DNA from 4 places in the Rhizobium sp. N731 genome. Region 3 is predicted to be linked to each of the others. Evidence: predicted binding sites of a transcription regulator. Region 3 holds the regulator's gene; each other region holds the start of a gene.
What was found. The regulator LexA, encoded in region 3, represses DNA repair genes until DNA is damaged. The targets are predictions, from matches to a motif close to TGTTCNNNNTGTGTTCNG.

Region 1 (7,897 bases), 310 kb from region 3:
GTCGCCGGCGCGCGGGTGCTGGGTGACGGCCAGCCGAAGACCGGCGCGCATGGCAAGCCGGTGCTCTTTCTGCACCCCAAGGATTTCTTCGGTACGCTGATCGAACTCGAACAGGCCTAAATCAAATATAATCGGACGCGTTTTTCGCTGCGGCAGAGTGACCCGAAGACGGCGAAATGTTTCCTTCGCTTTGAGTTGGACCCTATTCCGCCGTATAAGTACGCCAGTTCCATGCGACACAGCGCTTCGCGCGTTCTGTCGGCAAGACACGACCGGGAAAGATAATGCTCCAGACCTTCCTTCAGGGATTCGCCGTCTACTTCATCATATGGTGGATGACGCTGTTCGCCGTTCTGCCGATCGGCCTGCGCACTCAGGCGGAAGACGACAATATCGTGCTCGGAACCGTGCCAAGCGCGCCCACCCGCTTTCGCGCAGCCTTCGTCTTTTCGCTGACGACGCTGATCTCGGCGCTGATCTATGGCATCTGGTATGTCTGCGACACCTATTTCGGCTGGGGCTTTGACGCCCTTCCACAACTCGGGCCTAGCTTCTATTGAGATAGCTTTTGCTCAAACTTTGAGCAGATGTAAAATTCAGGGAAAATTCGTTTCGTCATATTGGTGTCTTGCTGTTGCGGCAAGGAGCTCGCCTAACGGAATGAGAGGGTTCCCTTACGGAAGCCGTCTGGAGCTTGAATGGGAGGAGAGGGCGAAAAGCCAAAAAAAAACAAGGCTGGAAGCCTTGTTTTAAGTATCGCGTGATCTGTAACCGTTGCCGGGGCTGCGACGAGCGCGCCTAAGATCTGATCCTCCCAAGACTTGACCGCGAATTCGACAAGAATTTAGCTTCCTGCCTGTTTTGTGAGCTAAAACTAGCTCAAACATTGGGCTTTGTCATTAGCTTTTTTTGCATTTTTGCTACACACCAGCAAAATTTTTCTGTTGACAAGATTTTCGTTCAAGTCCTTATAAACACGCGCTTTTTTACGCCCTTTCATTTTGCGGGTGCGAACATGCGTGTCCGGGAGGCGGCCGACGGCAGTTGCGGGTTTCCTTCCCGCCGCGAAGCGGCTATGAACGCTCCCACATTCATAATGTATCTTCGATTCCGCTTGCCGGCGGGATCTCAACTGCTCCGGAATCGCCATGCGTCTGTCTCGCTACTTCATGCCCATTCTTAAGGAAAACCCCAAGGAGGCGGAAATCGTCTCCCACCGGTTGATGCTGCGCGCCGGCATGATCCGCCAGCAGTCTCAGGGCATCTATTCCTGGTTGCCGCTCGGCAAGCGTGTGCTCGACAAGGTCAACGCCATTATCCGCGAGGAGCAGAACCGCGCCGGCGCCATCGAGCTTTCGATGCCGACCCTGCAGTCGGCCGAGCTCTGGCAGGAAAGCGGCCGTTATGATGCTTACGGCAAGGAGATGCTGCGCATCAAGGATCGCCAGGACCGGCCGATGCTGTATGGACCCACCAACGAGGAGATGGTGACGGATATTTTCCGTTCTGCGGTCAAGTCCTATAAGGACATGCCGCTCAATCTCTATCATATCCAACTGAAGTTCCGCGACGAGATCCGGCCGCGCTTCGGCACCATGCGCTCGCGCGAATTCATGATGAAGGACGCTTACTCCTTCGATCTGACGCGCGAAGGGGCGGAGCATTCCTATAATAAGATGTTCGCCGCCTATCTCAGAACGTTCGACCGGCTCGGTCTCCGGGCCATCCCGATGCGCGCCGATACCGGCCCGATCGGCGGCAATCTCAGCCATGAATTCATCATCCTCGCCGATACCGGTGAATCCGAGGTCTTCTGCCATAAGGATTTCGTCGGTTTCGATATTCCCGGCGAAAACACCGATTTCGACAGCGTCGAGGGCCTGAAGGCGATCTTCGACAAATGGACCTCGCTCTATGCGGCGACCTCGGAAATGCACGACGAGGCGGCCTTCAACGCCGTGCCCGAGGGCGACCGCCTTTCGGCCCGCGGCATCGAGGTCGGCCACATCTTCTATTTCGGCACGAAATACTCCGAGCCGATGGGCGCGAAGGTGCAGGGACCTGACGGCAAGGAACACTTCGTTCACATGGGTTCCTACGGTATCGGCCCGACACGCCTTGTTCCCGCCATCATCGAAGCCTCGCATGACGACAACGGAATCATCTGGCCGGCATCGGTCGCACCCTTCGATGTCGTCGTCATCAACATGAAGGTGGGCGATGAGGCCTGCGACGATACGTGTGAGCTGATCTACGCCGCTCTGAAAAAGGCCGGCAAGGATGCGCTCTATGACGATACCGACGACCGGGCCGGCACGAAATTCGCGACGGCCGACCTGATCGGCGTACCTGTCCAGATCATCGCCGGCCCGCGTGCGGTCGCGAACGGCGAGGTCGAAGTGAAGGACCGCAAGACCGGCGCCCGCGAAACGATGACCATCGAAGCGGCGATCAACAGGTTCGTGGCTTAAGGAAACGGAGGCGAAATGGCGGAGGCAGCAGTGGACCGGAGTTCAAAATCCGGCTTGGGTCCGGCTGGCAAGCCATTTTCCACCTTTGAGCGTCTCGTGGCGTGGCGTTATCTGCGCGCCCGCCGCAAGGAGGCCTTCATCTCGGTGATCGCCGGCTTCTCCTTCGTCGGCATCATGCTCGGCGTCGCGACGCTGATCATCGTCATGGCCGTCATGAACGGCTTCCGCACCGAGCTCGTCTCGCGCATCCTCGGCATCAACGGCCACATGATCGTGCAGCCGGTCGACGGCCCCTTTACCGATTATCCCGACCTGACCGCCAAACTCGCCGCGGTGCCGGGCGTCAAGATGGCGCTGCCCTTGGTCGAAGGCCAGGTGCTCGCTTCGGCCCAGGCTGGGGGTAGCACCGGTGCTTTGGTGCGCGGCGCCCGCGCCGAAGACCTCACCAAGCTCAAAACGATCTCTAATAACATCAAGTCCGGCGACATGGTGGGCTTTGCCTCCGGTGAAGGCGTGCTGATCGGCACCCGCATGGCCGACCAGCTGGGTCTGCGCGTCGGCGACCTCATCACCCTGACCTCGCCGGAAGGCGACATCACACCGATGGGCGTCAATCCGCGAGTCAAATCCTACAAGATCTCCGGTCTGTTCGAGATCGGCATGTCGGAATACGACTCGTCGATCATCTTCATGCCGCTCGAGGAAGCGCAGCTCTACTTCAATGCGGCCGGGCTGGTGCAGTCGATCGAGCTCTTCGTCGATCATCCCGATGATATCGACGCGCTGAGGCCGAAGGTGGAAGAGGCGGCCGGCCGCCAGATCAATCTCACCGACTGGCGTCAGCGCAACCAGACCTTCTTCTCCGCGCTCCAGGTAGAGCGCAACGTCATGTTCATGATCCTGACGCTGATCGTGCTCGTGGCGGCGCTCAACATCATCTCCGGCCTCATCATGCTGGTGAAGGACAAGGGCAGCGATATCGCGATCCTGCGCACCATGGGCGCCAGCGCCGGGGCGATCATGCGCATCTTCTTCATGACCGGGGCGGCGATCGGCATCGTCGGCACGCTTGCCGGTGTGCTGCTCGGCGTTCTCGTCTGCGTCAACATCGAATCCATCCGCCAGTTCTTCTCCTGGATCTCCGGCACCGTGATTTTCAATCCCCAGGTCTATTTCCTCAGCCAGCTGCCGGCCGAGATGGATATCAGCGAAACGATCTCGGTGGTCGTCATGGCGCTCAGCCTCTCCTTCATCGCCACCATCTTCCCGGCATGGCGCGCCTCCAGGCTCGATCCGGTGCAGGCCCTGCGCTACGAATAAGGAATGCCGCATTCATGAATCGCAACGTCGTCCTCAAGCTTACCGGCGTCGAGCGCCATTACGGGCAGGGTGATACGCTGCTCACGATCTTGAAGGGAGCGGATTTTTCGCTGGCGAAAGGCGAGATCGTCGCCCTTGTCGCCCCCTCCGGCACCGGCAAGTCGACGCTGCTGCATGTCGCCGGCCTGCTCGAGCATCCCGACGGCGGCGAGGTTACCATCAACGGCCATGCCTGCGACGGCCTTTCCGATGAGAAGCGCACGGCGATCCGCCGCCGCGAGATCGGCTTCGTCTATCAATTCCACCATCTCCTGCCGGAATTTTCGGCGCTTGAGAACATCATGATGCCGCAGCTGATCGCCGGGCTGTCCTGGAAGGAAGCCCAGGAGCGGGCCGGGCAGCTCCTCGACTATATGCGCATCGGCCATCGCGGTTCGCATCGCCCGGCCGAGCTTTCCGGGGGCGAACAGCAGCGCGTTGCGATCGCCCGCGCCGTCGCCAATGCGCCGACGCTGCTTCTTGCCGACGAACCGACCGGCAATCTGGATCCGGAAACGGCAAGCTACGTCTTCGACGCGCTGGAGGCGCTGGTGCGCCAATCCGGCCTTGCGGCCCTCATCGCCACCCACAATCACGAACTCGCCGGCCGCATGGATCGGCGCGTCACGATCTCCGATGGCAAGGTCGTAGAGTTTTAGTCTAAGGTGATCACGGGATGACCAGCCCGCCGCGGTAATCGAGCACATAGGCCTTCCTGCCGGCGACCATGATGCATTCATGGCCGCTGAAACTCTCGCAGCCGCCTTCGCTGCGGTCGACATAGCGGCCGAACGGATGATCGAATTCCATTCCGCCAAGAAAGCGGCGCTCCCGATACATTGCCGACAGCGCTGCCTTGATCACCGTTCCGGCGGCACTGCCGTCGATGAGATCGGGCGCGACGACGCGGCCGAAATAATTCATCGCCCAGACGGGTTGGCGGGCAAACCAAACCACTTCCTGTCCGGCGAAGTCGGTGCCGCCGAAATAGCTGTCGAGATAATGCCAGTCGCCGCTCTCATACCCGATATCATGGGAACCCGACCGGCAGGGCGTGCGCGGCACTCCGCCGCCGACATAGGTCGCAGCCTTCGCCTCCACGATGAATTCGTTCAACTGCGCAATGTCGAGCATGTCATTCTCCTCTCGGCGGGATGCTGGCAAATATGCTGCGGCATGTAAAGAACATACAGAGAACATGCGTCGGAATTCAGTAAATCGACTTGGGCGGTGGCCTATCTGAACGGAATGGCGGAATCTGTCGAAGATTGGGAAAGGGGGCGGGCTGCTGCCTATCGAACCGAGCGCAGGCGCCCATGCGAATCGCCAAGCGCTTCGAGATTCTTCAAACGCAAGCGCAAAGGAAAAGATTCCTGTTGACATTAGAACATAGATGGAACAAATTGAAAACATAACGAGTAAAGGAGAGCCAGATGACTGACATGATCCGTGATATCGCAGCATTCACCTCCATCGCAATGTTCGTTGCCAGCTTCTCGCTTATTGTCATCGCAATCTAAAGTTTTCGGGGATCGCATGGCAGTCATGCGGTTCGCACGCGGGTCTTCTTCTGGACATCATCGCCCTCAATGCCGACAATGCATCCGATTCATTTCGGCTGATTGGGAAGGCATGTCATGGCGGAGACGGAAAAGGGTTCAATGGGTGAGACGACCGGCGGCACGCCGGGCTTCATCCACCTGAGGGTCCATTCCGCCTATTCGCTTCTTGAGGGCGCGCTGCCTCTGAAGAAGATCCTCTATAAGGCGACCGGCGACAGTCAGCCGGCGATCGCCATTACCGACACCAACAATCTCTTCGTCGCCCTTGAATTCTCCCAGAAGGCAATGGACGAGGGCCTGCAGCCGATCATCGGCTGCCAGGTCTCGATCGACATGGAAGACGGATTGGAAAGCGAAAAGCGCGGCGGTCAGCCGACCCTGATCAAGCTGCCGTCGATCGTTCTTCTTGCCGCGACGGAGGCTGGTTACGAAAGGCTGGTCGATCTCGTCAGCCGCGCCTATCTCGGCGGCGATAGCAACCAGGCCATTCATATCAGAACCTCCTGGCTGGAAGAGGCAGGCACGGAAGGGCTGATCGCCTTGACCGGCGCCCTGACCGGGCCGGTCGACGCAGCTGTCAGGGAAGGTCATTCCGCCCAGGCGGAAGCCCGGCTGCTCACGCTGAAGCGTCTCTTCGGCGACAGACTCTATGTCGAGCTGCAGCGGCACGGCACCTACGACAAGCGGCACGAGCAGAAGATCGTCGGGCTTGCTTACACGCATGACCTGCCGCTCGTCGCCACCAACGAGGCGTTCTTTCCGACCCGCGACGATTACGACGCCCATGATGCGCTGATGGCGGTTGCGCATAACGCCATCGTCTCCGACGACAGCCGTTTTCGCCTGACTCCGGATCACTACCTGAAGAGCCGGGCTGAGATGGCCAAGCTCTTTGCCGACCTGCCGGAAGCGCTTGAGAACACGATCGAGATCGCCAGGCGCTGCTCCTTCGTGCTGAAAACGCGAAAGCCGATTCTGCCGCGTTTCACGGGCGCCACCGACGATGCCGAGGAGGCGGAACGCGCCGAGGCGGGCGAATTGCGCCGTCAGGCGGTGGAAGGGCTGGACATGCGGCTTTCGACCCTCGGCATGTCGCCCGGTTATGAGGAAAAGGATTATCGCGAGCGGCTGGAGTTCGAGCTCGGCGTCATCGAGCGCATGCGCTTCCCGGGTTACTTCCTGATCGTTTCCGACTTCATCAAATGGGCCAAGCAGCACGACATCCCGGTCGGTCCCGGCCGCGGTTCGGGGGCAGGTTCGCTGGTCGCCTATGCCTTGACGATCACCGATGTCGACCCGCTGCGCTTCTCGCTACTGTTCGAGCGCTTCCTCAATCCGGAACGCGTCTCGATGCCTGATTTCGACATCGACTTTTGCCAGGACCGCCGCGAAGAGGTGATCCGCTACGTCCAGGCCAAGTACGGCCGCGAGCAGGTGGCGCAGATCATCACCTTTGGTTCGCTGCAGGCGCGTGCCGCACTTCGCGACGTCGGACGCGTGCTGGAAATGCCTTACGGCCAGGTCGACAAGATTTGCAAACTCGTGCCGAACAATCCCGCCAATCCGACGCCGCTTTCCAAGGCGATCGAGGAGGAGCCGAAGCTGCAGGAGGAGGCGGCGAAAGAACCGGTGGTGGCGCGGCTGCTCGACATCGCCCAGAAGATCGAAGGGCTTTATCGCCACGCCTCGACCCATGCCGCCGGCATCGTCATCGGCGACCGGCCGCTTTCCAAGCTGGTGCCGATGTATCGCGATCCGCGCTCCGACATGCCTGTCACCCAGTTCAACATGAAGTGGGTGGAGCAGGCCGGCCTCGTCAAATTCGACTTCCTCGGTCTGAAGACGCTGACGGTGCTGAAGGTCGCCGTCGATTTCGTCGCCAAGCGCGGCATCAATGTCGATCTTGCGGCCATTCCTCTCGACGACAAGCCGACCTACGAGATGCTGTCGCGCGGCGAGACGGTCGGCGTGTTCCAGGTGGAAAGTGCGGGCATGCGCAAGGCGCTGATCGGCATGAAGCCGGACTGCATCGAGGACATCATCGCGCTGGTGGCGCTTTACCGCCCCGGCCCGATGGAGAACATCCCGACTTACAATGCCCGCAAGCACGGCGATGAAGAGCTGGAATCGATCCATCCGATGATCGACCACCTGCTCAAGGAGACGCAGGGCGTCATCGTCTATCAGGAACAGGTGATGCAGATCGCCCAGGTCCTGTCGGGCTATTCGCTTGGCGAAGCCGACCTTCTGCGCCGCGCCATGGGTAAGAAGATCAAGGCGGAGATGGACCAGCAGCGGGAACGCTTCGTCGTCGGCGCCGTCAAGAACGGCGTATCAAAGCCGCAAGCCGACAACATCTTCGAACTCTTGGCGAAGTTCGCAAACTACGGCTTCAACAAGTCGCACGCCGCCGCCTACGCGATCGTCTCCTACCAGACGGCCTACATGAAGGCGCACTATCCGGTCGAATTCCTCGCCGCCTCGATGACGCTCGACATGTCCAAC
Region 2 (7,897 bases), 1.1 Mb from region 3:
CAGGCTTCGTCGCCTCGCTTGGAACCCTCGGTGCCGTTGGTATCGGCGGCGCCGTTCTTCCCCTCATCATGACCGTCGCCCTGACCGGTCTCGAGTTCCTCGTCGCCTTCCTTCAGGCTTACGTCTTCGCGGTGCTGACTTGCATGTACCTCAACGACGCAATCCATCCGGGCGGGCACTAAGGATAACGACAACGACGTCTCCAGGGCGTCAGTCATTCGCCGCAACAACCATTTCAAAGGAGTTCAACATGGAAGCGGAAGCAGCAAAGTTCATCGGTGCAGGCCTGGCTTGCTTTGGTATGGCCGGTACGGCTCTCGGCCTCGGCAATATCTTCGGCAGCTACCTCTCCGGCGCTCTGCGCAATCCGTCTGCCGCTGACAGCCAGTTCGGCCGTCTGGTATTCGGCTTCGCCGTTACGGAAGCTCTGGGCATCTTCTCGCTGCTCGTCGCTCTCCTCCTCCTCTTCGCTGTCTGATATCGGCGAATAGATGGATCACGGCCTGCGACCGCAAGCCGTGATCCTTTGCATTTGCAGTCCACCTGGAGGTGAGCATGTTTTTTGTGACCCCGGCTTACGCTGAAGAAGCACCGGCGGCAGCGACCGGCACGGATGCGCATGCCGCTCCGGCCGCAGGCGAGGTCCATACCGAGACCGGCGTTGCCGAAGGCGAACACGCCCGCGGCCCGTTCCCGCCTTTCGATTCGACGACCTACGCATCCCAGCTGCTCTGGCTGGTGATTACGTTCGGCGTCTTCTACCTCCTTATGCAAAAGGTCATCGCGCCGCGCATCGGGGCCATCCTCGATCAGCGCCACACGCGCATCTCCCAGGACCTGGAAGAAGCAGGCCGCCTGAAGGCGGAAGCCGACGCCGCCGTCCAGACCTATGAAGGCGAACTGGCCGCTGCCCGCGCCAAGTCCCACGCGATCGGCTCCGCCGCCCGTGACGCCGCCAAGGTCAAGGCCGAAGAGGATCGCCGCACCGTCGAGGCCAGCCTGTCGGAAAAGATCAAGGCTGCCGAAGCCCGCATCGCTGACATCAAGGCCAAGGCTTTCGCCGACGTCGGCACCATTGCCGAGGAAACGGCAGCCGCGGTCGTCGAACAGCTGATCGGCAGCACCGCTGCGCAGGCAGACGTCGCCGCCGCCGTCGCGGCCGCCAAGAAGGAGGCTTGATCGATGGAATTTCATTTCGACGCGACTTTCTTCGCTTTTGTCGGTCTCATCCTCTTCCTGGCGCTGGTCGTTTACCTCAAGGTTCCGGGCATGATGGCGCGCTCGCTCGACGACCGCGCCGACCAGATCCGTAACGAGCTGGCCGAAGCCAAGCGCCTGCGCGAGGAAGCCCAGCACCTGCTCGCCGAATACCAGCGCAAGCGCAAGGAAGCGGAAGCCGAAGCCGTCCACATAGTTGCCGCCGCTGAGCGCGAAGCCGAGATGCTGACCGCCGAGGCGAAGAAGAAGACGGAAGAATTCGTCGCTAACCGCACGGCGCTCTCCGAGCAGAAGATCAAGCAGGCCGAGGCCGATGCGATGAAGGCGGTGCGTTCCGCCGCCGTCGATCTGGCGATCGCAGCCGCCGAAACGGTGCTCGCCAAGAAGGCCGACGGCAAAGTCCAGTCCGAGCTCTTCGGCAACGCCGTCGGCCAGGTCAAGACACGGCTCAACTGAGCGGTAGCGTATAGAATGAGGAAAAGGCCGGGCATGTCCCGGCCTTTTTTTGTTGTTGAATACTCGATCTCGGGTCGAGGGCATACCGCTCCCTCTCGATTCCCTCTTCTCCCCTCGGGGGTCCGAAGGACGGGTCGAGACACGTGGCTCGACCCAGGTCGGTGCCCGTAGGGCGGATGAGGGAGCCGGGGAAGCCGTCTTTCCGAATGAAACCGATGCGGGTTTCGACCGTTCAAGCCTGTGTCGACGGTGTTCAGGGCGGTGGCGCGCGGCGTTACCGCTGGCGTGGCGGATAGGTTTTCCGTGAGGGTGTGCCGGCGGCCCCCTCATCCGCCTGCCGGCACCTTCTTGGATGAGCAAAATGTAGGATACTGATGCCTGCCGGGCGGGTGGCCGCCCGCCCGGCAGCTGGTTGTCGGATCGTCACCTTCTTAGCCGTTAGGGGCTGTGGGGAGCAGGATCGCAACCGGCTCTTCATCTGGCCCGTGTGGTTGCAGGAACCTTGGGGTTCGTATCCAAGACAGGGACGACGAAGATGACCGATAATAGCATGATTTGTGCCGGAATCGATGTCGGCAAAAGCCATCTCGACATTGCCCTCCATCCCGGCCGCGCAAGGCTGAGGGTCACTTATGACGCTGCTGGCCTGAAGGCGCTTGACGCCTTTCTTCAAGAGCATGACGTCAGCCGCATCGGCTTCGAAGCCTCCGGCGGCTATGAATGGCGGTTGCTGGCGCATCTGCGGGCCGGCAAGCGGCCGGCGGCGCGTCTGCAGCCGGCGCAATTGCGCTTCTTTGCCAAGAGCCGGCTCAAGCGAGCCAAGAACGATCGCCTCGATGCCGTGCTGATTGCGCTCTTCACGGCAAGTCTCGAGCAGTTGCCGGCGCTGCCGGATGCACGCCTCGACAAACTGGCGGCCGAACTGACCTATCTGGAACAGATCGAGCAGCAGATCGCCCTGATCAAAACCTTTGCCGAGACCGCCTTGTCGGAGGCGATCAAGCGCCGTCATGCGCGCGAGGTCGCCCGCCTCGAAACCTGCCGAAAGGCCCATCTGCTGCGGCTCGAAAAGATGGTTCGCGACGATTGTGACCTTTCGCAACGGCTCGATCTGCTGACCTCTATTAAGGGCATCGGGCTGCGCAGCGCCCTGTGCCTGATCATTCGGCTGCCCGAGCTCGGCCATGCCAGCCGCGCCGAGATCGCCGCCCTTGCCGGCGTCGCACCCTATGACGATGATAGCGGAAAATATCATGGCAGACGCCGCATCCAGGGTGGTCGCGAACGCCTGCGAAAGAGCCTGTTCATGTGCGCGTTTACGGCAACCCGGCACAATCCGGATCTCGCCTCTTTCTACGCCCGCTTGCGTCAGAACGGAAAGGATCACCTGTGCGCCGTCATAGCCGTCGCACGCAAACTCATCGTTCTCGCCAACACAATCCTCTCTCGAAAGACCGAATGGACGCCACAATACCAGCAAAAATGAAACATGGTTGCTCCCCGCCGGGGAGAAGAGGACATGCCGTGGCCTCTCTTTTCCTCGCGCGCCTCTTACGGTGCTAGTCCGGCTTCTCATTGCCAGGTTTTCTTTGGGTGAGCTATTCGGAAATCAGCTCGTCCATTTCAGGACCGTCCTCGCCCTTGCGCAGCGGTCTAAAGCTCATCCGGTGCAGCGAACACGGCCCATGTTTCTCGATGCCGGCGCGGTGCTGCGCCGTGCCGTAGCCGACATGGGCGGCAAACCCGTAATCCGGAAAAACATTATGCGCCCTTGCCATAATCCGGTCGCGCGTCACCTTGGCGACGATCGAGGCGGCGGCGATCGAGACGGATCGGGCATCGCCCTTGACCACCGCCTGTCCGGGGCAATCGAGGCCAGGCGGCACATCAAGCCCATCCGTCAGCACGTAGCTTGCGGGAACGGCGAGGCTGCAGATGGCGCGGCGCATCGCGTCCAGGCTGGCCTTGCGAATGTCGGTCTCGTCGATGCGGGTCGAGCTGGAAGAGGCGATGGAAACCGTCGCAGTCGCCAGGATTTGCACGAAGAGTTCCTCGCGTCGCTGCGCCGAGAGCTGCTTGGAATCGTTGAGGCCTTCAGGGATGCGCTTCGGATCGAGGATGACCGCAGCGGCCACTACAGGCCCCGCCAGCGGCCCGCGGCCTGCCTCGTCGGCGCCGGCGACCGGCCAGTGGCCGGCCTTGCGGGCTTTGAGCTCGAGCTTGAAATCCGGCACGAGAGGGACCGTGTCGAAAAGCAGGGGAGAATCGGGTGGCGTGCGACGTTTCATGCGGCTGAACCTCGCACGCCAACCCGATTTCCCGCAAGTCCCCGGATCAGGGCGGCGGCCGGGGACGGTCCGGCGGATGGTGGCGGTCAAAGCCATCCGCGGGAATTGCGCTCGGGGCTCGAAAACAGGGCGGTTTTTCTGAGCAGCCGATGCGCAAGCTTAAAAAATCAGAGCAGCGACAGCTGTACGCCGCTGCCATCCGGCGGCACGAACAGATCGTCGCGCAGCGGCACACTGCGCCGCGTCAGCTCGAAGCGTTTCGCCGCCATTTCGAAACGTCGGGCGATCTGCCAGGCATAGGGGCCGGCGCCCTTCATGCGCTTGCCGAATTCGGCGTCGTAATCCTTGCCGCCGCGCATCGAGCGCACCAGAGACATCACGTGCCGGTAACGATCTGGATAGTGCTGCAGCAGCCAGTCGCGAAAGAGCGGGCTGACTTCGAGCGGCAGCCTGAGAATGACATAACTCGCCTCGGCGGCGCCGGCAGCCTTGGCCGATTCTAGGATGCGCTCCAATTCGTGATCGTTCAGCGCCGGGATCAGCGGAGCGGCCATGACGGCAGTCTGGATGCCTGCCTCCGAGAGCGCATGAATGGTCTCCAGCCGTCGCGGCGGTGTGGCGGCGCGCGGCTCCATCGCTCGGGCGAGCTTGCGGTCGAGCGTGGTGACCGAGATGCCGACGCGCACCAGGTTCTTGCCGGCCATCTCCTGGAGAATATCGAGATCGCGCAGGATCATTGCCGATTTGGTGACGATCGACACCGGATGGTTCGCCTTGTTCAGCACCTCGAGGATGCCGCGCATGATGCGCCATTCCTTCTCGATCGGCTGATAGGGGTCGGTATTGGTGCCGATCGCGATCACCCGTACCTTGTAGCCTGGCTTGGCGAGCTCCCGCTCCAAGAGCTTCGCCGCATCGGGCTTGGCGAAGAGCTTCGTCTCGAAATCGAGCCCTGCCGAAAGCCCCATATAGGCGTGGGTCGGCCGGGCGAAACAATAGATGCAGCCGTGCTCGCAGCCGCGATAGGGATTGATCGAGCGGTCGAAGGAAAGATCCGGCGATTCGTTGCGGGTAATCGCGGTGCGCGGCTTTTCGATCTGCACCTCGGTCTTGAACGGCGGCAGCTCTTCCAGCGTCTGCCAGCCGTCGTCGAAGGTCTCCCGCTGCAGCGCTTCGAACCGTCCTGTTGGATTCAATCCGGCTCCGCGCCCGCGCCGGCGGTCGCCTTCGACCCTGAGACCGGAGGACACGATCATCGCATCGGCAATATCTGCCGTATTGGCAGGCGCGAATGCGGCCTGCCCTGCCAGGGACTGCTCTCTCATCGGATTCTCCCGCGGCGGAAAGCCGTTGCCTCCACCCGTTTTGATGATTAAATTCCTATCGACAAAATGAGAACAATGCAAGAACAAAATGCGCAAAAGGGTGCTGGCAAAAAATTGTGCGGCGCATTATGAATAATCGATGTTGACGGTTGTTCTCGAATGCCAGGATCAGGAATCCGAACTGGCGCAGACCTTATCGGTATTGGTGGCAGGCGCGGTGGAAGGGCTCGTCAGCGATGTGATCGTGCTTGATCACGGCTCGCGCGACGGCACCTCGCGGGTCGCCGACGCCGCCGGCTGCCGTTTCCATTCACAGTGGGATATCAAAGACATCGTTCGCTCCGCCCGCGGCGAATGGCTGCTCTTCGTCGAGCCGGGCGCCAGGCCGCAGGCCGGCTGGATCGATGAGATCGCCGAATACGTGGCGCTGAACAAGACGCCGGCGCGCTTTACCGCGTCGCGCGGCTATCGGCGCCCCTTCTTCCAGCGCGTCGCCCGCGCCCGGCCGCCGCTGGAGCTCGGGCTGTTGATGCCGAAGAACCTGGCGCTCGCCGCCGCCAGAAGCGGTATGCCTGTTGCCGACTTCGCCAAGGGGCAGAAGCCGCGCAAGCTCTCAAGTGAATTGATTCCCTCCTGGGTGGCGCGCGCTGCGCGGTAGAATGCCCATCCCTGCATCGACGCTGTCCGAGATGCCCATCACTCTAACCCTCTCCCGTTAAAAACGGGGCGAGGGGGCGTGCCCAACGCAACGTCGAGATGGAGGACGCCGGCGCGGCAAATCCCCGTCGCCCTGCAAGCGGGGGTCCGAAGGACGGGTCGAGACCCGTGGCTCGACCCCGGTCGGTGGCGGCAGCCGTCTCGCCGTAAGTGCGCTTTGTGTTACGTCCCGCCATCGCGCAAAGATGGCGCCCAATCGGATTTCGCGCTATAATTCGCCCATGGCGCCGCCGAAGCGCCGCGCTTCGCAACGGATGCCGTGAAATGCCGGTGAACGGCAGAACAGGTCGGCAAATCTCCTCTTCTGCCGGGTTTCCGGCGAAAGGAGGTGCGTCATGACACGCGGTAAGATCGACGGCGTACGCAGTATGATCTGCGGGCTGCTGGCGGTCATATTGCCGACATTGGTGATCGCGCATCCGCATTCGGCAGCATCGCAGACGATGCTCAGTTGCGCAGGCCGATCCGACGTCGTCAGTTTCCTCGACAGGAATTTCGGTGAGAAGCTCACCGCGGTCGGGCTGGTCAACCAGAACGCCGTTCTCGAGGTCTATGCCGCCAAAAGCGGCACCTGGACGCTCGTGGTCACGGATGTTCACGGCATAAGCTGCATCTTGCTGTCGGGTGATAGCTGGGATTCGATGCCGGCTCTGCCGGGCATTGCCACATGACAAACGCCGGCGCGTCGGCCCCGAAAAGTCTGAATCGGATTTTCGACGGCGCGATCGCGGCGGCTGTAACGGCAGCGCCGGTCTATTTCTGTGCGCCGCGTTTCAAGTGCTCGTCCAGGCGCGGCATGATTTCCACGAAGTTGCACGGTACGCTGCGATAATCGAGCTGTGCTTTCAGTATGCCGTCCCAGGCGTCCCGGCAGGCGCCGGGCGAGCCGGGCAGGGCGAAGATGAAGGTCGAGTTGGCAACGCCCGCAGTGGCGCGCGACTGGATCGTCGCCGTGCCGATCTTATCATAGGAAATACGGTGGAAGACGGCGGAAAAGCCGTCCATGCGCTTTTCGAACAGCGGTTCCAGCGCCTCGGGCGTCACGTCTCGGCCGGTAAAACCAGTGCCGCCTGTGGTGATGACGACGTCGATCTCATCCCGCTCGGTCCAGGTCTTGACCTGGGCGGCGATTTTCTCCCGGTCGTCGGGCACGATCGCCCGCTCGACCAGCCTGTGGCCAGCCTCGGCAATCCGCGCCGCCAGCGTATCGCCCGACTTGTCCGTCTCCGGGGTGCGCGTATCCGAAACGGTAAGAACCGCAATGCCGACGGCGATGAAGGGCCGTTTTTCGTCCAAGCCTGCCATCACATGCCTCCCGAAACCGTTTCCGTCGCCTGGAAATACCAGTCGGGCCGCGCCTCGTGAAGAGCCGCTGCCGCCTCTCGCGCGGCGGCCATGTCGGCAAAGATCCCGAAGCAGGTGGCGCCGGAGCCGGACATGCGGGTCAGCAAGGCGCCCTCAGCCTGCAGCATCGCCGAGATCGCCGTAATTTCGGGCACGGCTTGGCGCGCCGGCGGCTCCAGGTCGTTGCGGGCCGCGCCGATTGCCGCAAGCCAGCCGGCCGGCCGGGAGAGGTTCAGGGGTGAATTGTTCTTTGCCTCGAGCCGGCGGAAAACCTCCGGCGTCGAAACTCCCTTCAATGGGTTGGCAAGCACCATGGCGAAGGACGGCAGATCGGGCACGGCTTCGATCTCCTCGCCGATGCCGCGGGCAATCAGCGGCCGGCTCTCGAGGCACATGGGCACGTCGGCGCCAAGCTTCAGCGCCAGCGCAGCCAGCGTCTCTATCGGCAATCCAGTGCCCCAGAGGCGCATCAGCCCCCGCAGTGTCGCCGCCGCGTCGGCCGAGCCGCCGCCGATGCCGGAGGCAACAGGCAGGTTCTTCTGGAGGTGG
Region 3 (7,897 bases):
GATCATGCGCATGCTGACATCGGGCATCAAGACCTGGACCGGCGCGCTGCCGAACCTGATTGCCGATTACCCGGTCGTGCCGGAATATTTCAACGATGTCGTTCGCGGCGCAAGCCTTGCACGCTGGATGGAAAGGCTGTCGGCCGACACCTATCAGCTGAAGGCGATGAAGGAAGGCTACGAGCTCATCTGGCAGCGCATGCAGACGGAAAAGCCGCCCGGCGAACATGCCGCCGAAATCCTTCTCGACGTTTTGAAAAAGAAAAAACCCGGCCATTCCTGACCGGGTTTCTTTTGAGCTCTGAAGCGATCAGCGCTTCGAAACCGGGATGTAGTCGCGCTTGGGCTCGCCGACATAGAGCTGGCGGGGACGGCCGATGCGCTGTTCCGGATCCTCGATCATCTCGTTCCACTGCGCAATCCAGCCGACGGTGCGGGCAAGCGCGAAGAGCACGGTGAACATGGTGGTGGGGAAGCCCAGAGCCTTCAGCGTGATGCCGGAGTAGAAGTCGATGTTCGGATAGAGCTTCTTCTCGATGAAATATTCGTCGGTGAGCGCGATACGCTCCAGCTCCATCGCCACTTCGAGCAACGGATCGTCCTTGATGCCGAGTTCGCCCAGCACTTCATGCGTCGTCTTCTGCATGATCTTGGCGCGCGGATCGTAGTTCTTGTAGACGCGGTGACCGAAGCCCATCAGACGGAACGGGTCGTTCTTGTCCTTGGCGCGGGCAATATACTCCGGAATGTGATCGACTGTGCCGATTTCGGTCAGCATGTTGAGCGCTGCTTCATTGGCGCCGCCGTGAGCGGGGCCCCAGAGGCAGGCGATGCCGGCGGCGATGCAGGCGAACGGGTTGGCGCCCGACGAGCCGGCGAGGCGGACGGTCGAGGTCGAAGCGTTCTGCTCGTGGTCGGCGTGCAGGATGAAGATACGGTCCATGGCGCGCGACAGAACCGGATTGACGACGTATTCCTCGCACGGAACGGCAAAGCACATGCGCAGGAAGTTCGAGGCGTAGTCGAGGTCGTTCTTCGGGTAAACGAAGGGCTGGCCGATATGGTACTTGTAGGCCATGGCGGCAAGCGTCGGCATCTTGGCGATCATGCGCAGGCTGGCGACCATGCGCTGGTGCGGATCGGTGATGTCTGTGGAGTCATGATAGAAGGCCGACAGGGCGCCGACGCAGCCGCACATGACGGCCATCGGGTGCGCATCGCGGCGGAAGCCGGTGAAGAAGCGGCTCATCTGCTCATGCACCATCGTATGGTGCGTGACGCGATAGTCGAAATCCTTCTTCTGCGCGGCCGTCGGCAATTCACCGTAGAGCAGGAGGTAGCAGACCTCGAGAAAATCGCCATGCTCTGCGAGCTGCTCGATCGGATAACCGCGGTGCAGCAGCACACCTTCGTCACCGTCGATATAGGTGATTTTCGATTCACAGGATGCGGTCGAGGTGAAGCCCGGATCGTAAGTGAAGGAAGCGGTGTTCTTGTAGAGAGCACCGATGTCGATGACGCTCGGGCCGATCGTGCCGCTTTTAACGGCGAGGTCGACTGATTTGTCACCGATTTTTATTGTAGCGCTTTGATCCGTCATGCTGATCCTCCGAAATGTCGGTGGCGCCACAAAAGCGCCATAGGGGTTAAGCGTCCTTTCCGATAGCTATATGATCGCAACGCTAATGCCAAGTTACCGTGACGGCATTTTGTGCATTGCGGCATCACCTTTTAGGCACTGCAGCGATGAGCCGCACGCATAGCGGAAGCCGATGATTCGACTGGCCTTTTGCCGCTTAAGATTTTCCCTCATATTTCAATCGATTATCCTTGCCGGATTTGCTTGAAGGTTGCATTCTGGCGACTTTACGGGGTGATCTTGGGCGGGGCATGCAGGAATTGACGACAGCCGAATTGCGGCCGCAAGCGAGCGTCGGCCTTGCCGATCCGCCGGATTTTCCTGCGCCTGCGGTGGTGACTCAATCGGTAAGGACGCAGTCGCAGACCCCATTGCGTCGTCGGCTGCTGGCCACCGGCCGGCAATCGCTGCGTGCCGGAGCCTGCATGCTGGGCGAAGAGGCCGATCATGGCCGCCTGCTGCTGTTCTCGCCGGTCTTCCTCGGAGCCGGCTCGGCCTTCTGGTTTCTCGGCAGATCGGATTTTCCCCTCGTTGCATCGCTGCTCTGCCTGCTGGTGTCGGCGACCGCGGTTTTCCTCACCGGTCCCAGCCGGCCGGTCTTGCGCGCAAGTTTCATGGCGCTGGCACTTTTCGCCGGCGGCATGCTCTCGGCTCAGTTCGAGAGCTGGCGGGCTTCGACGGTGATCCTCGATTCATCCGTGACGACGACGGTGACCGGCCGTGTCGAACGGCGGGAAGGCGACGGCCGCGGGCGCTGGCGCTACATTCTTGCCGTCACCGGCACCGAGGCGCCGGAGCTGAAACGGCCGCCGAGACGCATTACCGCGATCGTCCGGGGTGCCGATGCGCCTTTCGAGATCGGCGACATCATTACCGGCAAGGCACGGCTGACGCCGCCGGCCGGCCCCGCACTTCCCGCGCTCAACGACTTCTCCTTCGGTGCCTATTTCGACGGCATCGGCGCCAACGGTTTCTTCTACGGTGCGCCGGAGAAACTCGACTTGGAGGCAGGCCCGCAGGCGGACAGGTCGACGGACGCGCTGCTCGAATGGCTCTACCGCCTGCGCAGCAGCATCGGCGACCGCATAAGATCGATCCTGCCCGGTGACACCGGCGCTTTTGCCGCTGCCCTGGTGACGGATGAACGGCGCGCCATCTCGAAGACGACGACGGAGGCGCTGCGCCAGTCCGGCCTTGCCCATGTCGTCGCGATCTCGGGCCTCAACATGGCGCTGTCGGCCGGCATCTTCTTCGTCGGCTTCCGGATGCTGCTCAGCCTCTTTCCCGGTGTCGCCCAAGCCTATCCGACAAAGAAATTCGCCGCCGCCGGCGCGCTCATCGCCGTCACCGCCTATTACCTGATCTCCGGTTTCGGCGTTTCGGCCGAGCGCGCTTTTATCATGATGGCCATTATGCTGATTGCCATCTTCTTCGATCGGCCGTCGATCAGCCTGCGCAATATCGTTCTCTCTGCGCTCATCATCATCGCCATTTCACCTTCTGAAGTATTGGGACCGAGCTTTCAGATGTCCTTTGCCGCGACATTGGCTTTGGTATCGGGCTATCAGCTCTGGAAGGACAGGCGTGTCCGCGAAAACGCTTTTCTGAAACTGCCGATCATCAGGCCGGTGGTTGCCGTCGCCGGTTTCTTCGGCGGCGTCTTCCTGACCTCGCTGATCGGCGGCTTTTCCACCGCACTGTTTTCGATCGAGCATTTTCATCGCCTGACGGCTTACGGCCTGCCGGCAAACCTTGCGACGATGCCGATCATCTCCTTCATCGTCATGCCGGCCGGGTTGCTGGCGATGTTGCTCATGCCTTTCGGTGTGGACGCTCCGCTCTGGAAGGTGGTCGGATTCGGCCTCGATCTGGTGATTGCGGTCGCCAAGACGGTGTCCGGCTGGGGCGGTGATATCGGCGTCGGCCACTTGCCCGCCTGGTATTTCGCAGTGGCGGTGGCAGGCTTTCTGCTGCTGACGCTGCTGCGCACCCGACTGCGCCATGTCGGCACATCGATCATCGCCATCTCGACGCTCATCGTGCTGCTTCTGCCGGCTCCCCGGCCGCCGGATCTGGTGATTTCGGAGGATGGCAGTCTGGTTGCGGTTGTCGCGGCTGAGGCAATAGCTTCCAACCGTGAAAACCCGCCGGATTTCATCTTCGACCAGTGGCAGCGAGCGCTGGTCCTGCCGACACATGATCCGCCGAAGATGCTGGATGGTCCGGCTATCCCGCCGGAAGGAGAAGACCGCCGTGTCAGGCTTTCCCGCGATCAGCAGAACGAAGCGAGCGCAGCGATGCGGGCAGCCGCAGCAGGCGGTGAAGCAAACCGCTTTTCCTGCGTCAAGAAAGCCTGGTGCACATCAAGACTCGGCAATGGCCATATCGTGACCGTCATCGACAATGCCGCCTATCTCGGCCCGGCCTGCGATACGGCCGATATCGTCGTGACCTCGGTCCGTCTGCGCTTCGACAGCTGCCGCTCAGGCGGCACGCTTTTCACCGGCGAGACGCTGCGCAGGACCGGTTCCGTCGAATTGCGCTTCGCCGGTGCCGACCTGGAGGTCACCACCGCCTTCGATGCTTTGTCGCGACCATGGATGCGCCACCGCGCCTATGATTGGCGCAACGATCGTTTTACCGATTCCGGCCCATCCGGCGTCAGTGATAGCGACGGATGAGGCCGACGAGCTTGCCCTGCACCTTGACGCGGTCGGGTCCGAAGATGCGGGTCTCGTAGGCCGGGTTGGCGGCCTCGAGCGCGATCGAGGCACCCTTGCGGCGGAAACGCTTCAGCGTTGCTTCCTCGTCGTCGACGAGGGCAACGACGATATCGCCGGGACTTGCGGTGCTGCCGTTGCGGATGATCACGGTATCGCCGTCGAAGATGCCGGCATCGATCATCGAATCGCCCTTGACCTCCAGCGCGTAGTGCTCACCGGAGCCGAGCATATCCGCGGGAACGACGATGTCGTGGGTGTTGTTCTGGATCGCCGAGATCGGAACGCCGGCGGCGATACGTCCCATGACCGGCACGGAGATGGAGTTGCCATTGTCGGCGACCGGCTTTGGCGCAGCGGGGGCGGCGACCGGCTGGGGCTTGCCGAGGCTGCCCTCGATGACGCTCGGCGAAAAACCGCGCCGCTGTTGAAGGCTGGGGTTATAGGCCTCCGGAAGTTTGATCACTTCAAGCGCCCGGGCGCGATTCGGTAGGCGGCGAATGAAGCCGCGCTCCTCGAGCGCCGTGATCAGCCGGTGGATTCCGGATTTCGAGGCGAGATCCAGGGCATCCTTCATTTCGTCGAAAGAGGGAGGGACGCCGGATTCCTTCATGCGCTCATGAATGAAAAGGAGAAGCTCCTGTTGTTTGCGCGTGAGCATCGACGTCAGACCCCGTGATTGAAACAAATCCAGAACGGACACTATATGTTCCATATGTGTTCCGCAAGTAGCTAAATTTCCGTAAAACTTCGCGTCAACTCGTCGAGATTTTTATTTTCATTCGCCGGATTGGTGCACATGTCTTGCATTGAGCGAGGTGCTGTCGCACATCTCTTGCCGGTTTCAGGAGGGATATTCATGAACGCGCATTCCGCCAAGTCGCACCCGCTGGATCATGTCGTGCTGCCCGTGGTCAATATCGATCTGGCGCGTGAAAGGCTCGGCAAGCTCGGTTTCACCGTCGCCGCTGATGCGCGCCATCCCTTCGGAACGGAGAATGCCTGCGTCTTTTTCGCCGACAAGACCTATCTGGAGCCGCTTGGCGTTGCGAGTGTCGAGGAGAGCGAGGCAGCGGCCCGCCAGGGCAATGTCTTCATTGCCCGCAATCGCGCCTTCCGTTTCCGCTGCGGCGAGGAGGGACTTTCTGCGCTGGCCTTCCTCAGCGAGGATGCCGGCGTCGATCATAAGCGCTTGGTCGGCAACGGCGCGAGCGCCGGTGAGATGTTGCAATTCAGCCGGCCGATGCGGATGCCGGATGGTTCGGAGAGCGTCGGCAGCTTCAAGCTGGCCTTTGCAGCTGATTTGCGCGCCCCCGATTTCTTTCTCTTTACCTGCCAGCGCATCAATTCGTTCCCGACAGATCGCGCCGCGCTGGAGACGCATGCCAATGGCGTGATCGGTATTGCCGAGATCGCGCTTTGTGCGCCGGACCCGGCGGCATTCGCCGCTTTCGTCGGACTTGCGATAGGGCAGGCGGCGGCGGAGAAAACCGGTTTCGGCGTGAATATCGCGGCATCGAATGCGAAGATCAGCCTGATGACGCCGGAAGGGCTGGAGGCCTATTTCGAGCTTGTCGTCTCCTCCGCCGATCGTGGCCTGCGCGGCCGGGCAATCCTCTTCACTGTCGCCGATCTTGCCGTGACAGAAGCGCATTTGGCTGCTAACGGGGTGACCTACACGCGCAAGAACAACCGCATTCTGGTGAAGCCCACGCCCGGGCAGGGTGCGCTCTTCGCCTTCGAGGAAAAACGATGAGCACCGACACGAATTCCGAAGTCAGGATCGGCGAAGGCGAAGGCCAGGTCACCTTTTCCAATATCGCCCGCCTGTCGCTGATTGCCGGCCCATGTCAGATGGAGAGCCGCGATCACGCCTTTATGGTCGCCGGCACGCTGAAGGAGCTTTGCGGCAAGCTCGGCATAGGCCTTGTCTACAAGAGCTCCTTCGACAAGGCGAACCGCACCTCGCTCTCGGCAGAGCGCGGCATCGGCCTGGAAAAAGGCATGGAGGTCTTTGCCGACCTCAAGAAGGAATTCGGTTTTCCCGTCATAACCGACGTCCATACGGCCGAGCAATGCGCCGAGGTGGCCAAGGTGGTCGATGTCCTGCAGATCCCGGCCTTCCTCTGCCGTCAGACCGACCTTCTGATCGCAGCAGCCAGGACCGGCCGCGCCGTCAATGTCAAGAAGGGCCAGTTCCTCGCCCCTTGGGATATGAAGAACGTCCTGAAGAAGCTCAATGCCAGCGGCAATCCGAACGTGCTGCTGTGCGAGCGCGGCGCCTCCTTCGGCTACAATACGCTGGTTTCCGACATGCGCTCGCTGCCGATCATGGCGGCGATGGGCGCGCCCGTCATTTTCGATGCGACCCACTCCGTCGCTCAGCCGGGCGGGCAGGGCGAATCCTCGGGCGGTCAGCGCGAGTTCGTCGAGACGCTGGCACGCGCGGCAGTGGCGACGGGTATTGCCGGCGTCTTCCTCGAAACACACCAGGACCCTGACAACGCACCATCCGACGGCCCGAACATGGTCTATCTCAAGGACATGCCGCGGCTGCTTGAGAAATTGCTTGCGTTTGATGCGGTCGCCAAGGCCTGACCTTCAACAGGATGACATGATCGTGGTCTAGGCCACTTGGGAACGCCGATTCGAAGGCTGGTAATTGCGCATTGTAATTTGCACGCCTTCGATTATGACAGGCTTCGAACGTTTGATCACCCACCGAGCAGGAAGAACCCATGACTGCAATCACCGATATCATCGCCCGCGAGATCCTCGATAGCCGTGGCAATCCCACCGTCGAAGTCGACGTCTATCTCGAAGACGGCAGCATGGGCCGCGCGGCCGTTCCCTCGGGCGCCTCGACGGGCGCGCATGAGGCGGTCGAGCTGCGCGACGGCGGCAAGCGCTATCTCGGCAAGGGCGTCGAAAAGGCGGTCGAGGCGGCCAACACCGAGATCTTCGACGCGATCGGCGGCATCGACGCCGAAAACCAGATCCAGATCGACAACATCATGATCGAGCTCGACGGCACGCCGAACAAGTCGCGCCTCGGCGCCAATGCGATCCTCGGCGTGTCGCTCGCCGTCGCCAAGGCTGCCGCCCAGGCATCCGGCCTGCCGCTTTACCGTTACGTCGGCGGCGCTTCCGCGAGCCTCCTGCCGGTGCCGATGATGAACATCATCAACGGTGGCGCCCATGCCGACAACCCGATCGACTTCCAGGAATTCATGATCCTGCCGGTCGGCGCCGATTCGATCGCCGAAGCCGTGCGCATGGGTTCGGAAGTCTTCCATACGCTCCGCAAGGAGCTTGCCGCGCAGGGCCACAACACCAATGTCGGCGACGAAGGCGGCTTCGCCCCCGGCCTGAAGAGCGCGCCCGAAGCCCTCGACTTCATCATGAAGTCGATCGAGAAAGCCGGCTACAAGCCGGGCGACGACATGTGCCTCGGCCTCGACTGCGCCTCGACGGAATTCTTCAAGGACGGCAAGTATGTTCTCGAAGGTGAAGGCCGCACGCTCGAATCAGGCGCCAT
Region 4 (7,897 bases), 2.0 Mb from region 3:
GCGGTCGGCCTTGGCAGGCGAGAATCCCGCCGCCGTAATCGCGATCTGCATCGCCTGTTCCTGAAACAGCGGGACGCCAAGCGTCCGCTTGAGGATCGGGATCATCTCGTCTTTCGGATAGTCGATCTTGAAACCGGGAGAATGCGACTGCTCCCGTCGCGTCAGGTAGGGATGGACCATATTGCCCTGAATTGGTCCCGGACGGACGATCGCCACTTCGATCACGAGATCGTAGAATCGTCGCGGCTTCAGCCGGGGCAGCATGCTCATCTGCGCCCTGCTTTCGATCTGAAAGACGCCCAGCGTGTCGGCCCGGCACATCATGTCATAAACCGGTACGCCCTCGTCTCCGTGTTCCCTATTGCCGAGATCGGCAAGGGTTTTCTTCACGTCGTAATGCAGTTCGAGCAGCGAGAAAGCTTTCCTGAGACAGGTCAGCATTCCGAGCGCCAGAACATCGACCTTCAGGATCTTGACATTGTCGAGATCGTCCTTGTCCCATTCGATCATGTAGCGATCCGGCATCGCCGTCTTCATGATCGGCACGACTTCATCGAGCCGGTCCCGGGTGATGACGAAGCCGCCGACATGCTGGGTCAGGTGACGCGGAAATCCGAGGAGCTCGGACGCATAGCGCAGAACGTTTAATGTCACCGGGTCCGAAATATCGAGCCCCGCCGCCTTGGCATCCCGCTCCGACAGATTATCCTCCGACCAGCCCCAGACCAGGCTGCTGATCGCCGCTTGGACGTCCTCCGAAAGCCCGAAGGCCTTGGAGACCTCGCGGCCGGCGGAACGGGTGCGATAGGTGGTGACACCGGCCGTCAGCCCGGCATGCTCCTTGGTATATTTTCTGTAGATGTGCTGGATGACGTCTTCGCGTCGGTCGTGCTCGAAATCCACATCGATGTCAGGCGGCTCGTCACGATCCATCGAGATGAAGCGGTCGAAAAGCAACGTGCTTTTGGTCGGATCGACTTCCGTGATCTCGAGGCAATAGCAGATGACCGAGTTGGCTGCAGAACCGCGGCCCTGGCACAGGATCTTCAATTCATAACGTGCATGCTGGATAAGCTTGTGGACCGTCAGGAAATAGGGCTCGTATTTCTTCTCCCGGATGAGATTGAGTTCATAGTCGATCTGGGTCTGGATTTGAGCAGGAACGCCATCCGGATAGCGCTTCACAGCGCCCTCCTTCGTCAGACGCTCGAGGGTTTCATAAGGCGTCTCGCCGGGATCGTTTTCCGGCGGGTAATTGTGTTTCAGCTCATCGAGCGAAAACGAAAGCCTGCCGAAAAATGTCCCGGTATTGGCAATCGCCTCCGGATAGTCGCGAAACAGCCGGGCCATTTCACGTGGGTCCTTGAGATAACGCTCGGCATTCGGAGCAAGAAGAAATCCTGCCTCGGCGATCGGCACATGCTCCCGGATCGAGATGACGATATCGGAAAGGGGGCGGCGATCCGTATGGTGATAGAGCGGCTGGTTGGTCGCGATGACAGGAATGCGGTGGCGGGCGGCGATCACGGAAAGTGCCGCGAAAACCTGCCTGTCGCGGCCATCATAGGCAGGCGCCAGCGCCACGTGAAACGCCTTGCCGAAACGGTTCCGGAACCGGGCGAGACAGGCTTCCAATTCCTGCTGGGCGACAGGCTCGATGGCAGCCGCCTGGCCGGGAACGAGGGCAAGCATCATCTTGTCTCCCCATTCCATGATATCCGCCTCGTAAAGCAGGCAGGATCCCTTCTCCGCTCTCAAATTTCCCGCACTCAGCAAACGGCAGAGATGCGCCCACCCTTGCCTGTTCTCAGGATAAGCAAGGATATCAGGCGTTCCGTCCGAAAAAACGAGACGGGCGCCCGGCTGAATCCGGATCGGATCGAGAACCTTCTCTTCCTCTCTGCCGTCGAGGTTCTTCTCGTGCCTTCTTCTGAATTTCTCTTCGATCTCCTGCGCCTGCGCATGCGCCCGAACGACGCCGGCTACCGAATTCCGGTCGGCGATTCCAAGACCGGAAAGTTTCAGCGCAGCGGCCTGCACCACCATTTCCTCGGGCTTCGAAGCACCCTCCAGAAAGGAGAAATTGGTGCGGGCGCCGATCTCGAAAAATGCAGGTGCCGCACTCATGCGAAAATCCCGTGCATGAACCAGCGCGGCGGCGGCTCTTCACCGTAAAAGCCTTCGCGATAAATCCAGAAACGATGCCCGGCATTATCCTCGACACGGAAATAGTCACGCGTTTTGGCGTCGGCGCCATCGATCCACCACTCCATGGCAAGCCGTTCCGGGCCTTCGCTGCGCAGAACCTGATGCTGCATACGGCGCCACCGGAAACTTTGCGGCGGCCCTTCCGGAACTTCGGCAAGCAAGGCCTCCACCGGTTCCGGTCTGGCAAAAAGCCTCAGGGGCCGCTCGCTGCGAGCTGGGGAAAGACGGCATCCCTCGCTCCTGCGATGCGCCGGAAAACTTTCCATGAACGGGCTTGCAATAGCGGCACGCTCCGGCACGTGGCTTTCGCGGAGCTGAAAGCTTTGGAGACAGTCCGCGCCAAGGCGGGCCGCGACGCGGTCGACGAAAGCTGCAAGCGAGACCTCTCTTTGCCGGCCGCCGTCGAAGTCACCCTGTGTGCCTTCGAAGGGCTCATGGCGCACGACATTCAGCCGCAGGATCTCGAAACCATATCCGGCATCGAGATCATCATGAATTGCCTGCAGACGCTGGGAAAAAAGATCCGCGATCCGCTTCGGCTCTCTGAGCGGCCGTGAAGCGCCGACCGAAATCCGGAAAACCCGGCCATCGACCCGAAACAGCACGAGTTCGAAGACGCGGCCACCGGCGCCGCGAGCTTCCAGGGAGGGTTTCAGCGACACGGCGATCTGGCCGGCAAGGGCGAGAATATCCTCTTCGGTGCCGATCGGCTCGGCCAGCCGCCGCTCGGCCGAAAGGCTCGCAACCGGCAGGCGCGGCGAAACCGGTTCCTCGTCATGTCCGAGCGCCTGATCGAGCCGCAAAAGCAGGTTCGCTCCAAAACGGCGGGTCAACGGCGCCCGCGGCGCATTCATGACATCGCCGATATATTTCAGCCCGAGCTTCTTCAGCGATGCCACGGTGTCTTCGTTCAATCGAAGCGCGGCGACCGGCAGCGGCGCCAGCACATCCTCCATTTCCTCGTCTTCGATGACGCCGCCATTGCCGAAACGAGCGATGGCCGAGGAAAGGCCGGGCGAAGAGGAGATCGAACCCTGGACGTCGAGCCCCATATGGAAAAGCCTGAGGAGAATATCCTTCAGCAACGCTCTCTCGCCGCCGAAAAGATGGGCACAGCCGCTAATGTCGAGAAACAGCCCGTCCCGTCCGTCGATCGCCACCAGCGGCGTATAGCGGTCGCACCAGTCGGCGATGGCTTCGAGCAGCCGCGCATCGGCGGCCGAATCCTCCTCAACGATATCGAGTTTCGGATGCATGGCGCGCGCTTCCGCGACACCCTGACCCTTCTTCAGGCCAAGCGCCTCCGCGGCCTCGTCCAGCGCCGTCAGGCGCATGGCATTTTCGTGCTTTCCGGCGCAGACGATCGGCGCAGCCTCAGGACGCCCTTTCGAACGCCAGGAAAGACCCCATTTTCTGCGGGCGATCCTGTCCGTCGAAAGATGCGGAAAGCTGAGCGCCAGGATGCGCTGACCGTTCGTCTGGAGTAAGAGCGCGCCTTGGCTCGTCGATGGGGAAAAACTGACGTTCATGGGGGTTCCACTCCAGAAGAAGGGAGAGCGGAGCCGGGTTGCGGCTCTTCTCCAGGCTGAGATGAAAAACCGGATTGCCGATACTGCCGGCAAGTCTCGATCCATCCGGCAGAGCCCGCATGCCGGAGGGCGCGGGTTCGGCAAGCAGCCGGAAGGCGGCACTGCTCGCCTCCTCCTCTCCGGCCTGCCGAAGCAGGAAGAGGGGCCGGCCGGCCGCCTTGGCGCGAAGACCGAGCCGCCGGCTCTCGGTCAGGCCGAAATGCGCAGGATTGCCCCTGATCTCCAGGATGACCACCGAAAAGGCGCCGCTTTCCACCGCGGTTTCCGCAAGCCAGAGCGCCTCGTCGAGCTTGCGCGGCAAAGCCTGCAGGAAACACTCGGGCCGCAGGCCGAAATCCTGCAGACCCACTGCATAGGGAAGACCGGCTTCCATCGTCGAGACCGTATCGCCGATCCAGAGTATTGGCGAACAATCGCTCGCCTCCTCCACTCGCTGCAGCAGCGCTGCGGCCGCAAGGGCGAACCCACTGGCAGCTCCCGCATCCCGGAAAAGCGTCGAACGGATTTCCGTTATCGCATCGAGCGGCAGCCCGCCTTCCATCGCTTCGTCGAGCGATGCCACGCCAAACGGCAGGCGCTGTGCGCGCCCATTCCGTTCCGCATCCTGCCGCCCGGTCTCACCCGAAGCCAGGGCTTCCCGCTCCGCTGCCGCAAGCGCCGGCGCAGGCTTTCCTTCCAGCTTGGCAATGGTTTCGCGGAGCGCAAAAAGCCGCTCGCGCGCCAGGGCGTTCTGCGCCATGGCGTTTACTCCGTCCGTCTTGTTCCTGTTATGTTCTTATGGATTCCAGAGAGCTGAAGAAGAGTCAACAACCATTTTCTATGAATTTATTCCTGCCTTTGATTCCGCACTCGAAAATCGGCGGCAAAGGTTCTATATGGGCCCGCAAAGGAAGGAATATTCATGGCCCGCATAGACCAGAGCGATGATTGGCAGGACCGCCATGCGCCGACGATCAGCACCTTCGAGTCGCTGGCCATGGAGGCTTACAGCCATCTACCGGATGAATTCCGCCAGCTGACGACCAATCTCACGATCGAGATCGAGGATTTCCCCGATGACGACGTTTTCGAGGACATGGCGCTGGAAACCCCTTTCGATCTGCTCGGCCTTTTCGAAGGCAGGGGAATTTCCGAACGTTTCACCGTGGAAACCGGCGAGATGCCGAACCGCATCCGTCTCTACCGCCGCCCCATCCTCGATTATTGGGCCGAGAACGACGAGACGCTCGGCGATATTATCACTCACGTCCTGATCCACGAGATCGGCCACCATTTCGGGCTGAGCGACGAGGATATGGAGCGGATCGAGGCCAGCGCCGAGGAAGCTGCCGACCGCTGAAACCGTGCGTTCGGCAGAAGGTCCTATTGCTCGGAGAGCTTCATCTCCGGATCATAATCCTTGCCTTCGACAGTCTTGACGACGGCCTGTCCGCACTGCATCGCGCCGGTTGCGGCATTGAAGGCATAGGTCGGCGAACCCTCCAGCGACCAGCCCTTGTTGAGGGCGGCGGTAACCTTGTGGCAGAAGGAAGCGTCGTCGGGGCCGGTCAGGAAGCGGTAGAGTTTCATCAGGCGTGCTTTCTTGCAGAAATCAGACGCGCTTTATGAACCAGAGCTTCGGCCTGGACAAGATGCAGCCGCTCGATCATCCGCCCGTTCGCATTGATGACGTTGAGGCCCCTGGCCGCCGGATCAGCAAAGGCTGATATGATTGCCTGCGCCTCGGCAATCTCCTCCGCGCTCGGGCCGAAATGCCGGTTGGCGGCCGCAATCTGCGCGGGGTGGATCAGCATCTTGCCGGCAAAACCCATGGCACGTCCCTGCCCGCATTCGACGTCGAAACCTTCGCCATCCCGGAAATCGTTGAAGACGCTGTCGAGCGCATCGAGCCCAGAGGCCTTGACCGCCAGAATGACCTGCATCAGCCAAGGCACGAGAAAGCTTCGCCCCGGCTGCGGCAGGACGCCGGTCTCCTTGCGCAGATCATTGAGGCCGACGACGACGCAATCGAGCCGCGCCCCCGGTATGCAGCCGGCTTCGGCGATCGCCCTGACATTCAGCACGCCACGCGGCGTCTCGATCATGGCCCAGATGCGCAGCTCCTCCGGCGCATCTGCATCGGCAAGCAGATCGCCGATGTCGGTGACATCCTGGGGGCCATCCACTTTCGGCAGGAGAACGGCGTTGGGCAAAAGCGCCTTGACCAGATCGAGATCCGCCGCCCCGAATGCGGATGACAGAGAATTGATGCGGATGATCCTTTCCTTGCCCGCAAGCGGCGGCCCGGCAAAAAAAGCCCGCAGATTTTCCCGCGCCTGACCCTTGTTCTCCGGCGCGACGGAATCCTCCAGATCAAAAATAACCGCATCACAATCAAGGGAACGGCTCTTTTCGAGCGCCCGGAGATTGATGGCCGGGACACTCAGCACCGAGCGGCGCAGACTTGAGGAACGCAGAGGTGTAGTTTGCTTCATCAGCCATTAGTGCCAAGCTTCGCAAAGCCCGGCAAGACAACAAAAAGCCATGCTTGCCTTGCAGAGAGGAAAAGGAAGGACCACATTCCTTTCTGTAGAAAGGTCTCAAACCCATGCAGAACATTCGCTCCATCTTCTTCATGCTGGCCGGCGCCACCTTTTTTGTCGCCATGCTGCTTCTCACCTTCTCGGTGACGCTTGCCGTCGGCGGCATCCTGACCGTGCTCATGGTCGGACGCGCGCTTTCGATGAAGATGAAGCCTGCTCCGGTCCGCGCCAAGGCAAACAACGGCAAGCCGGAGATGCGCATCTGGAACGACGGTCGCGGCACGATCATCGATCTCTGAGGCCTGCTTTCAAAAAAATCGCCGACACTGTCGCATCATGCTTCCATGATACGTCTTTGAAGCAGCCGGGCATTCTGCCGGCGCTCAAAAACGATGGAGGACGAGCATGGATACGACGGAAAACAAGCCGGCCAAGTTGCCGCCGGTGAAGAATGGCCTGCTGCCCTATCTGACCGTCGACGGCGCGGTGAAGGCCGCGGATTTCTACAAGAAGGCCTTCGGTGCCGAAGAGGCCCACAGGGTGCCGGTCGATGAAAGCGGCCGGACGATGCATATTCATCTCTATATCAATGGCAGCTCCCTCATGCTGGCGGATGCCTATCCCGAATACGGCCATCCCTTCAAAGGTCATGAAGGCTTCGCCATCCAGCTTGTCATCGACGATATCGATTTCTGGTGGGATCGTGCCGTGGCCGCCGGCGCCGAAGTCGTCATGCCGGTCGAACTGATGTTCTGGGGTGACCGTTACGGCCAGCTTCGCGACCCGTTCGGCGTCCTCTGGGGTTTGAACGCGCCTGCCAAATAACGGGGCGCGTACCGTTGCCAGGCCACGCGAAACGCCGCGTGGCCATCATTTGAAAGCATGTCGCGCAAAAGTGTGCAGCGGTTTTGCGAGAACGACATGCGGCAGACCAGACCTAAAGCGTAGCAAGCGAATCTGAAAGATCGCGGTACGCTTTAGAAAGATTCTCCTTCATTTCGGCAAAAAACTGGACTAGATGCACATTCAGGAAAGTACATTTGCTGAAATGGAGCATGGGTCATGGATAAATTCGTGAAGCTCACGGGCGTTGCAGCCCCCCTGCCGGTCGTCAACATCGACACCGACATGATCATTCCGAAGGACTATCTGAAGACCATCAAGCGCACCGGTCTCGGCAAGGGCCTTTTCGCCGAAGCCCGCTACAATGAAGACGGCTCCGAAAATCCCGATTTCGTGCTGAACAAGCCGGCCTATCGCGATGCCAAGATTCTGGTCGCCGGCGATAATTTCGGCTGCGGTTCCTCGCGCGAGCACGCTCCCTGGGCACTGCTCGATTTCGGCATTCGCTGCGTGATCTCCACCAGTTTTGCCGACATTTTCTACAACAACTGCTTCAAGAACGGCATCCTGCCGATCAAGGTGAGCCAGGAAGACCTCGACAAGCTGATGGATGACGCCTCGCGCGGCTCCAACGCCATCCTGACAGTCGACCTCGAAAACCTCGAGATCACCGGCCCCGATGGCGGCTCGATCAAGTTCGATCTCGACGAGTTCAAGCGCCACTGCCTGCTGAAC

Region 1: the regulator LexA is predicted to act here: its motif matches at 5,214-5,231, upstream of AMK02_RS08235 (DUF5680 domain-containing protein).
Region 2: the regulator LexA is predicted to act here: its motif matches at 5,356-5,373, upstream of AMK02_RS04490 (PA0069 family radical SAM protein).
Region 4: the regulator LexA is predicted to act here: its motif matches at 4,557-4,574, upstream of AMK02_RS32200 (ImuA family protein).

What each region holds. Positions count from the first base shown of each region.
Region 1 is NZ_CP013601.1:1,662,515-1,670,411, forward strand. It holds gene mce (methylmalonyl-CoA epimerase) at 1-120, shown strand, start outside; gene AMK02_RS08215 (DUF1467 family protein) at 285-560, shown strand; gene AMK02_RS31665 (hypothetical protein) at 875-1,150, opposite strand; gene proS (proline--tRNA ligase) at 1,149-2,471, shown strand; gene AMK02_RS08225 (lipoprotein-releasing ABC transporter permease subunit) at 2,487-3,791, shown strand; gene AMK02_RS08230 (ABC transporter ATP-binding protein) at 3,806-4,489, shown strand; gene AMK02_RS08235 (DUF5680 domain-containing protein) at 4,500-4,964, opposite strand; gene dnaE (DNA polymerase III subunit alpha) at 5,468-7,897, shown strand, end outside.
Region 2 is NZ_CP013601.1:905,432-913,328, forward strand. It holds gene AMK02_RS04460 (F0F1 ATP synthase subunit A) at 1-182, shown strand, start outside; gene AMK02_RS04465 (F0F1 ATP synthase subunit C) at 251-478, shown strand; gene AMK02_RS04470 (F0F1 ATP synthase subunit B) at 556-1,179, shown strand; gene AMK02_RS04475 (F0F1 ATP synthase subunit B) at 1,183-1,674, shown strand; gene AMK02_RS04480 (IS110 family transposase) at 2,210-3,160, shown strand; gene AMK02_RS04485 (ribonuclease HII) at 3,273-3,962, opposite strand; gene AMK02_RS04490 (PA0069 family radical SAM protein) at 4,130-5,287, opposite strand; gene AMK02_RS04495 (glycosyltransferase family A protein) at 5,427-5,945, shown strand; gene AMK02_RS04500 (hypothetical protein) at 6,340-6,675, shown strand; gene moaB (molybdenum cofactor biosynthesis protein B) at 6,758-7,309, opposite strand; gene AMK02_RS04510 (4-(cytidine 5'-diphospho)-2-C-methyl-D-erythritol kinase) at 7,309-7,897, opposite strand, start outside.
Region 3 is NZ_CP013601.1:1,976,418-1,984,314, forward strand. It holds gene lpxB (lipid-A-disaccharide synthase) at 1-283, shown strand, start outside; gene gltA (citrate synthase) at 311-1,600, opposite strand; gene AMK02_RS09825 (ComEC/Rec2 family competence protein) at 1,891-4,320, shown strand; gene lexA (transcriptional repressor LexA) at 4,301-5,020, opposite strand; gene AMK02_RS09835 (VOC family protein) at 5,219-6,115, shown strand; gene kdsA (3-deoxy-8-phosphooctulonate synthase) at 6,112-6,957, shown strand; gene eno (phosphopyruvate hydratase) at 7,098-7,897, shown strand, end outside.
Region 4 is NZ_CP013601.1:4,292,184-4,300,080, forward strand. It holds gene AMK02_RS20740 (error-prone DNA polymerase) at 1-2,127, opposite strand, end outside; gene AMK02_RS20745 (Y-family DNA polymerase) at 2,124-3,542, opposite strand; gene AMK02_RS32200 (ImuA family protein) at 3,583-4,536, opposite strand; gene AMK02_RS20755 (metallopeptidase family protein) at 4,699-5,136, shown strand; gene AMK02_RS20760 (DUF1737 domain-containing protein) at 5,160-5,366, opposite strand; gene AMK02_RS20765 (HpcH/HpaI aldolase/citrate lyase family protein) at 5,366-6,271, opposite strand; gene AMK02_RS20770 (hypothetical protein) at 6,385-6,618, shown strand; gene AMK02_RS20775 (VOC family protein) at 6,725-7,144, shown strand; gene leuD (3-isopropylmalate dehydratase small subunit) at 7,382-7,897, shown strand, end outside.